DNA from 2 places in the Mycolicibacterium mageritense genome. Region 2 is predicted to be linked to the other one. Evidence: predicted binding sites of a transcription regulator. Region 2 holds the regulator's gene; the other holds the start of a gene.
The links. The regulator LexA, encoded in region 2, represses DNA repair genes until DNA is damaged. The targets are predictions, from matches to a motif close to CGAACANNTGTTCG.
Positions count from the first base shown of each region.

Region 1: cofD (2-phospho-L-lactate transferase) is a predicted target of LexA. The motif match lies at 2,566-2,579, and genes of this name have one in related genera.

Region 1 is NZ_AP022567.1:4,863,889-4,868,919, forward strand. It holds gene G6N67_RS23475 (NUDIX hydrolase) at 1-42, opposite strand, end outside; gene G6N67_RS23480 (coenzyme F420-0:L-glutamate ligase) at 39-1,379, opposite strand; gene cofD (2-phospho-L-lactate transferase) at 1,376-2,359, opposite strand; gene G6N67_RS23490 (WhiB family transcriptional regulator) at 2,653-3,042, shown strand; gene G6N67_RS23495 (metallopeptidase family protein) at 3,054-3,476, opposite strand; gene G6N67_RS23500 (DUF3499 domain-containing protein) at 3,608-4,027, shown strand; gene G6N67_RS23505 (phosphomannomutase/phosphoglucomutase) at 4,137-5,031, shown strand, end outside.
Region 2 is NZ_AP022567.1:5,850,209-5,855,239, forward strand. It holds gene G6N67_RS28210 (acyl-CoA dehydrogenase family protein) at 1-163, shown strand, start outside; gene G6N67_RS28215 (LGFP repeat-containing protein) at 340-2,622, shown strand; gene lexA (transcriptional repressor LexA) at 2,638-3,333, opposite strand; gene G6N67_RS28225 (LysM peptidoglycan-binding domain-containing protein) at 3,521-4,003, shown strand; gene nrdR (transcriptional regulator NrdR) at 4,167-4,616, shown strand; gene G6N67_RS28235 (PhzF family protein) at 4,620-5,031, opposite strand, start outside.

The DNA of each region.
Region 1 (5,031 bases), 990 kb from region 2:
CCAGTCGGTGAGCACCGTGACGGCCGAGGTGTGAAGACTCATCGCACAATCAACAGGTCAGCGGTCGGCACGGGCTCACGCGGCGGCTGCGCCTCGGCCGGATAGCCGATCGCGATGGCGCCCAAGGGCTCCCAATCGGGCGGCAGGTCCAGTTCGGTGCGTACCAGCTCGCCCGCGAAGATCGTCGAGCCTATCCAGCAGCTGCCGACGTCGCGCACGGCGAGTGCGACCAACAGCGCCTGGACGGCCGCGCCGACCGCGACTGTGAACATGGTGTGCTCGGCCTCGGTGCGTGCGGCATCCGGATAGCTGTGTGCGCCATCGGGTACCAGGAACGGGATCACCAGTTCCGGTGCGTCGTACAGGATCTGCCCGCGGCCGACACGACGTTCGACGGATTGGGGATCGCGGCCGTCGCCGCTGAGGTCGGCCCGCCACCGGTCCTTCATGCGGTCCAATAGTCGGGTGCGGGTCGACGGGTCGCGGACCCAGACGAACCGCACCGGACGGGTGTGGTGCGGGGCCGGCGCGGTCAGCGCCTCGCCGACCGCGGCCTCGATGAGCTCGGCAGGCACCGGTTCGGTGCTGAAGCTGCGCACGGACCGGCGCAGCAGCTGAGCCTGCGTGCGGCCCAACTGGATCGCCTCGGCGGTACCCAGCCAGAACAGGTCGTCCTCGCCGGAGCGCAGCAGCGTCTTCGCGGTCGATCCGTCGTCGGTGACGGCCATGCCGCGGACCACGGCCACCGGGATCGCGGTGAGCTTGCCCTTTACCAGATCGGCTGCGGCGGCGATCTCGTCGGCCACCGCGACCTCGGTCACGACCAACTCGTTGCCGTGCCGGTCGCGGGCCCCCGCATAGCCGTGCAGCACGGTCAGCCCGGCGGCGCCGATCGCGAAGTCGGTCTGGCCGTTACGCCATGCCCGACCCATGGTGTCGGTGATCACCACGCCCACAGTGACGCCGAGTTGCTCACGCAACCCGTCGCGCAGCGCGGCGGCGCTGCCGTCGGGATCGACCGGCAGCAGCGCGAGTTCGGTGGATCCGACATTGGAACCGTCGACGCCCGCGGCCGCCTGCACCAGTCCGATCGCGTTCTCGGTGATCAACGTGCGGCCCTTGCGGGCCAGCACCCGTACAGCCTCCCCGTCGATCAGCTTGCGGCGCAGGGCATCCCGCTCCTCAGGATCGGCGGGTGCGTCGACGATGCGGCCCTCGCACTTGGACAGCACCTTGCTCGTGACGACGAGCACGTCGCCATCGCGCAGCCACGGCGCGGCCGTGACGAGCGCGCCCACCAGATCGTCTCCCGGCCGGAACTCAGGCAGGCCGGGAACCGGCAGGATCTCGACGGCGCCGGCCGAACCATGCTCGTTCACAGCGCCACTCCCGCGAGTTCGAGGCCGGCGCGCACCATCTCGGCCGTGGCCGCGGGGTCGGTCATCAGCAGCGGAACGGCGCGCACCTGCACGCCGTCGATCTCGGCGTGATCGCCTTCGTGTACCAGCCAGCCGTCGAGCAGCCCGGTGCCCGAGCGGGCGCCGAAGTGCTTGCCGACGGCCTCCGACGTGGAGTCGACCCCGATGATGGACAGGCATTCATCGGCCATGCCGCGCAACGGTTTTCCGGCGATGATGGGGGAGTATCCGATGACCGGCGCGCTGGTCGAGCGCAGCGCGCCCCGGATACCGGGAATCTGCAGGATGGGTCCGATGCTCACGACCGGATTTGACGGCGCCAGCAACACCACGTCGGCCTCGGCGATGGCGTCGGTCACGCCCGGCCCGGCGGTTGCCTGCTCGGCCCCGACGAACGCAAAACTGTGCGACGGCACCTGCGCGCGGTAGCGCACCCACCACTCCTGGAAGTGGATCGCGCGGCGCTCGCCGTCGTTCGGGTCGGTGATCACGACGTGGGTCTCGCTGCGGTCGTCGCTGGCAGGCAGCAGCCGCGCGCCGGGGTTCCACCGCTTGCACAGCGCCTCGGTCACCTGGGACAGCGGGTAGCCCGCGCGCAGCATCTGGCTGCGGACCAGGTGGGTGGCCAGGTCGCGGTCTCCGAGGCCGAACCAGTCCGGCTGCACCCCGTAGGCCGCGAGTTCCTCCTTCGCGTGCCACGTTTCATTGCGGTGCCCCCAGCCGCGTTCCGGATCGATGCCGCCGCCGAGGGTGTACATACAGGTGTCGAGGTCGGGGCAGATCCGTACGCCGTGCATCCACGCGTCGTCGCCGACATTGACGATCGCGGTGAGTTCATGCTTGCTGCTGCCGTCCCCGAAGCTGCCGAGTCGCAACAGGTTCTGGACGCCCAGCAAAAACCGTGCGCCGCCAACTCCGCCGACCAGAACGGTGATCTTCACAACGTCCGACACTAGGCGTTCGGGTGCCGTGCACGGAAACGACGTCGTCACGACCAGGACACGCCGAGGTCGCGACGCGCCGAATTGATATCACGAGATGGTATGAATTCCGGCCATTCCGCTTGACCCTGGCAGCTAACACGTGTGTAATCACAGCAGTGTCATTTCCTGGTTGGTGGCCGATCCTGGTGTCGCGGACCGAGATTCGATCATCTGTTCGAATGGAATGGCCGCATATCACAATAGTGGGGCTCCACTGAGGATCTATGAGACCGAGTGAGGAGGCGGGGGATATGTCTTATGAGAGCGGCGATTTCGATCGTGTGGTCCGGTTTGACAGCCGGCTACTCGGCTCGGTAGACAACGCACCGCACATCAACACCGGGCCGACACCGATGGGGGCAGCCGGACGTCCTCAACTGAGTTTGGTTCCCGATCAGATTGATGTTGCTCCGGCAACCGAAGACGACCAATGGCAGGAACGCGCCCTGTGTGCGCAGACCGATCCGGAGGCCTTCTTCCCGGAGAAGGGCGGGTCTACCCGCGAGGCCAAACGCATCTGCCAGGGCTGCGAAGTCAAAGACGCTTGCCTGGAATACGCGTTGGCGCACGATGAACGCTTCGGAATTTGGGGAGGTTTGTCGGAACGCGAACGCCGGCGCCTCAAGCGCGGCATCATCTAGCTAGACGGGCGTCACTCGTCGTCGATCGTCGGGTCGATGACGGGTGGTTCCACCCCCAGGTAGGTGGCCACCTGAGCCACCAGAATTTCGTGCAACAGCTCGGCAAGCTCGTCGGCCCCTTTGGCACGACGCTCGATAGGCTTGCGAAACAACACAATTCGTGCCCGCGTCGCATTTCCTCTGACATCGACCCCTGCGGGTATCAACCGGGCCAACGCGATCGGGCCATCAGCGATCACCTCGGCGGGCCACTGCACACTGTCCGGATCCTTGGGTGACATCCGAGGGATCTCGTCGACAGCCACGTCGAGCGTGGACACCCGGGATGACCACCGCCGCTCGATCGGCTCGTAGGCCTCCAGCACCGCCATGTCGAAACGCTCCGCGCGACTGCGCCAGCCCGGCACGGTCCGGGGCAGCAGCGGTCCGCGGATGTCGCGACCACGCCGGGATCGCCAAGGGTTGCGCTGCGGCACGTCGATGATCGTAACGGTTCGGGATCGGCGGGCCCGTGGCTGCGCGTGTCCACCACCGCCCGACGTTTCCGCACGATAATCTCTCGTGCGTGAATGTTCCCCGTCGCTGCTGCCGGCCCGGGTGCCCGCATTACGCCGTGGCGACGCTGACCTTCGTCTACTCCGACTCGACGGCCGTCGTCGGGCCCCTGGCCACCGTCTCCGAGCCCCACTCGTGGGATCTGTGCGTCGGGCACGCCAGCCGCATCACCGCGCCCCGCGGCTGGGAGCTGGTGCGGCACGCCGGACCCTTGCCGTCGCATCCCGACGAGGACGACCTGGTGGCACTTGCCGACGCCGTGCGCGAGGGGCATCCCACGGCGGCGCCGCGTGGCGGTGTCGTGGCCGGCTTCTCCGATCCCGTGACCGGCGCGAGCGGTGGTGCTGTGATGGCGCCCGCGGCCCGGCAGACGGAAACCAGTGGACGGCGTCGCGGTCACCTGCGGGTGCTGCCCGACCCCAGCGACTAGAACGTTGATTAGACAACGGTTAGGCAGCACAGCCCGGCCAGACTAGTGACCGTGAAGAACGCGTGCGACGGTTAGGCTGGCGCCAACGATCCCGTTCACAAGGAGTTCTATGTCTCGGCCAGCGGCGGCTGTTCACGGTGTCATCAAGGCGTATGACGTCCGCGGTCTGGTCGGCACCGAAATCGACGAGCAGTTCGTCGCCGAGGTCGGCAGCGCGTTCGCCCGGCTGGTCCGCGCGGAAGGTGCCACGCAGGTCGTCGTCGGGTACGACATGCGGGCGAGTTCGCCGTCGTTGGCGTCGGCGTTCGCCGACGGGGTCACGGCTCAGGGGCTCGACGTCGTCCGCATCGGGTTGGCGTCCACCGACGAGCTCTACTTCGCCTCCGGTCTGTTGGACTGCCCGGGCGCGATGTTCACCGCAAGCCACAACCCCGCCGCCTACAACGGCATCAAGCTCTGCCGGGCCGGCGCCAAACCGGTCGGCAAGGACACGGGTCTGTCCGTCATCTCCGATGAGGTGATCGCGGGCGTTCCCGGGTACGAAGGCGCCGCAGGCACCGTGACCGATCGGGATGTGCTGGCCGACTACGGGGCGTTCCTGCGGTCCCTGGTGGACCTGAGCAGCCTGCGCGACCTGCGGATCGCGGTCGACGCCGGAAACGGCATGGCCGGCCACACCACCCCCGCGGTGCTCGGGCCGCTCCCGGGCGCCACGGTCGAGCCGCTGTACTTCGAGTTGGACGGCACGTTCCCCAATCACGAGGCCAATCCGCTCAACCCGGCCAACCTCGTGGACCTGCAGGCGCACGTACTGGCAACCGGCGCCGACATCGGGCTCGCCTTCGACGGCGACGCCGACCGCTGCTTCGTCGTCGACGAACTGGGCCGTCCGGTGTCCCCGTCCGCGGTCACCGCGCTGGTCGCCGCACGCGAGCTCAAGCGCGAGATCGGTGCGACCGTCATCCACAACCTGATCACGTCGCGGGCCGTGCCGGAGTTGGTGA
Region 2 (5,031 bases):
GCAGGTCAGCCTGATCGACCGGTGCCTGCAACTGCACGGCGGGTACGGCTACATGCGGGAGTACCCGGTAGCCAGGGCCTATCTGGATGCGCGCGTGCAGACCATTTACGGTGGAACGACCGAGATCATGAAAGAGATCATCGGGCGAAGCCTGGGCGTCTAGACGGGACGATTTCCCTGAAATTTCCCCAGATCACCGGGTTGAGGGCCCACGAAGCAGATTATTCGTGGGTTTTTTGGTCAGGATCGGCCACGTTCCTTGGTTATCGTCGCCTGCTGAAGCAGAGTTGTCGGGCGGGATACTTTTGCGGGAACTTTGCCGAACAGCGGGGAGGGTGCATGACTACGCCGGCAATGAGGCTGAACACGGCCGCTTGGCGGATCATTGTCGGCCTGTTTGCGGTCGCCGTGGTCGCCCTGCTGGCGCCACCGTCGGCGTCGGCGTCACCGGAATCCGACGCCGACGCCGCGATCACCGCAGCGTGGGACGCCAGCGGCGGCGACGGCGGCCCTTTGGGCCCGCGTGAAGGTGGCGTCTATGCCGCGGGTGCCGGATTCGCCCAGAATCTGGCCAACGGCAAGATCTTCTTCACCCCCGACACCGGCGCGCACTACGTCCAGGGCGCGATCCTGGAGAAGTACGAATCGCTCGGAGGGCCTGACGGCGACCTCGGTTTCCCGACCATCGACGAAGGCGCCGGACGCGCACCGGACAGCCGGAACTCGACCTTCAGCGCGTCGGACAAGCCCGTGATCTTCTGGACGCCCGCCACGGGCGCCCGCGTCGTGCGTGGCGCGATCAACGCGGCGTGGGACAAGCTCGGCGGGTCGGCCGGCGTCCTTGGCGTGCCCACCGAGGACGAGGCGTACCGCGGCGACACGCTGTCGCAGAAGTTCACCGGCGGCGAGCTGACGTGGGATCGCAAGACCAACACCTTCACCACGACCCCGCCCGAGCTGGCCGACCAGCTCGCGGGCCTGGCCGTCCCGAACGACCCGGCGTCCGCGATCGCGGCCGCGCGACGCGCCGCAGGCGGTGACATGGGGCCGCTCGGGGCCAAGGACGGTGACATCTACCCGGTGGGCAACACCGACGGCGTTGCGCAGAACTTCGCTCGCGGCAAGATCTTCTACACGCCCGAAACCGGCGCCAACGCGATCACCGACCAGGTGCTGGAGAAGTACGAGAGTGTCGGCGGGCCCGAGGGGGACATGGGCTTCCCGACCAGCAGCGAGACCGAAGGCGGCCTGGGGCCCAACAGCCGGATCGCGACGTTCGCGGCCCCGGACAAGCCGGTGATCTTCTGGACACCGGACTTCGGCGCCGTGATCGTGCGCGGCGCGATGAACGCCGCGTGGGAGAAGCTCGGCGGCGCCAAGGGGGAGCTCGGTGCGCCGAAGGGCGACCAGACCGAGAACGGCAGCGTGGTCACCCAGCAGTTCAACGGCGGGTCGATCTCGTGGGACCGCTCGGACAACACGTTCACGACCGAGCCGCCGAAACTGGCCTCCGAGCTGTCCGGCCTGGAGATCCCCGGGCTGGAACAGGCGCCACAGCAGGGGAATCCGCCCGCGGCCAACACCGACAAGGACAAGCCGTTCTCGTGGCACTGGAGCTGGTGGTGGCTGCTCGCACTGATCCCGGTGTTGGTCGTCGCCGGCCTGATCGTGGGCGCTGCGGTGTGGCATCGCCGCCGCGGCCGCGGTGACGACGATTTCGACCACGATCGGTTCGACGACGACGAATACGACGACGACGGCGGCCATTACGGCGATGCGCGGTATCACGAAACGGACGGTTACGACGACGATCCGTATGCGCAGCCCCGATACGACGCGTCCCGTTACGGCGATGACGACCGGTCCGACGACCGGCCGAACCCCTACGAGCAGGCCGATCCGTTCCACGGTGACGAACCCACCACGGCCCACTTCACGGGCCAGTACCGCGAGCCGTCGGCGCAGTCGTCGCCGTCGCCGTTCGACGGCCCGACCGACATCGCCATGCCGGTGAGTCAGTGGGCCGCGCCCGGCGGCTTCAGTACGGCCGTCGACGAGGACGACGACGAGCAGCCCGAAGAAGCCGTCGAACTGTTCGGCGGCCACGAGGACGATCACGACGACGACTTCGACGAAGACGATTTCGAAGCCGACTACGAGAGCCTCGACCATGACGCGCACGACGAGGCGGTGCCGACCGGATCCGACGAGCGCGACGACCGTGACTACGACGACGGTCGGCACGACGACGCACTCGGCGCGGAGCCGGCGCACGACGACGAAGCGCAGTTCGAGAACTCCGACGACGTCGACACCGCGCCCACGCCGATCGTGACTCCTGCCGCGGTCGCGGCGGCCACGCCGTCTCGCGGCGACATCCACGCCGAGACGCCGAGCGGCAGGCATGCGGCGATCGAACTCGACGAGCCGGTCACCGCGACCGCGCTTCACATGCCACTCGACGATCCGCAGCGGGCCCCGCAGGGATATCCCATCAAGGCCGACACGAAGACCGGGATGTACTGGTCGCCGGACAGCCGCCAGTACGACGACGCGGTGGCCGAGATCTGGTTCGCCAGTGAGGAGTTCGCGCGGACGAACGGCTTCGTCCGCGCCGACTGAGCGCGCGGTCGGCGGTCAGATCTTGCGGATGACCGTGACCACTTTGCCCAGCACCGCGGCGTCATTGCCGGGGATGGGGTCGAACGCGGGGTTGTGCGGCATGAGCCACACCTGACCGCGGGTGCGCTTGAAGGTCTTGACGGTCGCCTCGCCGTCGATCATGGCCGCCACGATGTCACCGTTGTCGGCGACGTTCTGCTGGCGGACCACGACCCAGTCGCCATCGCAGATGGCCGCGTCGACCATCGACTCGCCGACGACCTTGAGCAGGAACAGCGAGCCTTCCCCGACGAGTTCGCGTGGGAGCGGGAAGACGTCCTCGACGGCTTCCTCGGCGAGGATCGGACCGCCTGCGGCGATCCGGCCCAGCACGGGCACGAACGTGGGCTCGGGCAGTGCGTCGGAGCCGGCCACGTCGGTGGTCACGGTCGCGGCGGCCGCCGGATCGTCGGCGGCCCTGACGTCGACCGCGCGCGGCCGGTTGGGGTCACGCCGTAGATAGCCCTTGCGCTCCAGGGTGCGCAGCTGATGGGCGACCGACGACGTCGACGTCAGGCCCACCGCATCGCCGATCTCCCGGATGCTTGGCGGATAGCCGCGACTGGTGACCGAGGCCCGGATCACCTCGAGGATGGTCCGTTGGCGCTCGGTGAGACCGGTGTCCTGGCGCTGCCGGCCAGTGGTGTCCGTGTCGCTGCTGTCGTCGCTCATGGCGCCGAATCTAGTCCCTGAAAGCTCGATGATCAAACATGTGTTCGAGGTGTGTCGCGGGCGGCGCTACTTGTCGGTGGCCCGTCCTACGCTGTGCAACAGTTCGATCACACGTTCTATTCATCGAACATGTGATCGACTATATTTCGAACACAGGAGCGAATACGCCGGACCGAAAGGCAGTCAGATGGCCATCCTCGACATCCCCGCCGACAGCCGCTTCCGCGCTGTCAAGACCACCCCGCACGCCGCGCACCAGCGCGCAGCGGCCCACATGCCTGCGCCGGTGCGTCGCCGCCGCCCGGTGCCCGGGCGCCCCGCGGGTGCCGCGTTGCGGTACCGCGGCACCGGCGTGCTGATGTCGCGCGCGTCGCATCGCCGCCGGCCGATCACGCCGGTCACCACGGTGCTGTTGGCGCTGGTCGCGGCCGCCATCACGGTGTGGCTGGGGCTGGTGGCGCAGCTGGGTGGAGTCGTCGGTACTCCCGCGCCCGCCCTTGGCGAACTGGCTGTGGTGCAGGTCCAGTCGGGGGAGACGCTGCAGCACGTAGCCCGACGCGTGGCACCCGACGCCCCCGTGGCCGACGTGGTTCAGCAGATCCGCGACCTCAACCAGCTCGATTCGTCGGCCATCGACGCCGGTCAGACCCTGATCGCCCCGGTCGGCTGAGACCGGTGCCGTGAGCGTCGAATCGTCCAGGTGCGCAATGCCACTCGCGAGTGGTCTGGCCGCCTATGCGTCATGGGGACCGGACGTGAGTCCGCCGATCCCGGCGCGGGTACGCTCAAGGGCGCTCGAACTAGTTGTCCTGCGGCGTGACGAAGGAGCGGTGATGCACTGTCCGTTCTGCCGTCATCCCGATTCGCGGGTGGTCGACTCCAGGGAGACCGACGAAGGGCAAGCGATCAGGCGGCGTCGATCGTGCCCGGAGTGTGGCCGCCGGTTCACCACGGTCGAAACCGCGGTGCTCGCAGTCGTCAAACGCAGCGGCGTGACCGAGCCGTTCAGCCGTGAGAAGGTTATCCGCGGCGTGCGCAGGGCCTGTCAGGGCAGGCAGGTCGACGATGATGCCCTCAACCTCCTGGCGCAGCAGGTCGAAGACGCGGTGCGGGGATTGGGTTCGCCCGAGATTCCCAGTCACGAGGTCGGCCTGGCGATTCTGGGGCCACTGCGCGAACTGGACGAAGTCGCTTACCTCCGATTCGCGTCGGTGTACCGGTCCTTTTCGTCGGCCGAAGATTTCGAACGCGAGATCGCGACGCTGCGGGCGCACCGCAGCTAACCCTCAATCGAGTTGCACGGTGCCGTCGTGGATGGCGCGGCCAGCGACGCGCACCCATCCCTCAGGGCTCCAACGGGTGTAGATTTCTGACCCTTTCCCTTGGATGATCGTCAGATCCCGGCTGAGGTAGTCGGTCATCCGGACGGCCGCCGCACCGGTCGCCTCGTCCTCGGGAATGCCGAGATGCGCGGCGAACGCACGGGACCGCAGCACTCCGCCCTCGGCGTCCACCCATGCCCAGAGATAGTGCTCGGTGTCGTCGTCGTAGTCGTCGGGATCGGCGGCCAGCACTTCGTCCACGGTGGCGAGGTCGTGGATCGCAAAGCCAGGTGCCCATTCCGATCGCGCGTTGACGGCGGCCAGCTCCCCGTCGTACTCGACCTGCACGATTCCGGCAGGCACCTGCAGGGTCTTT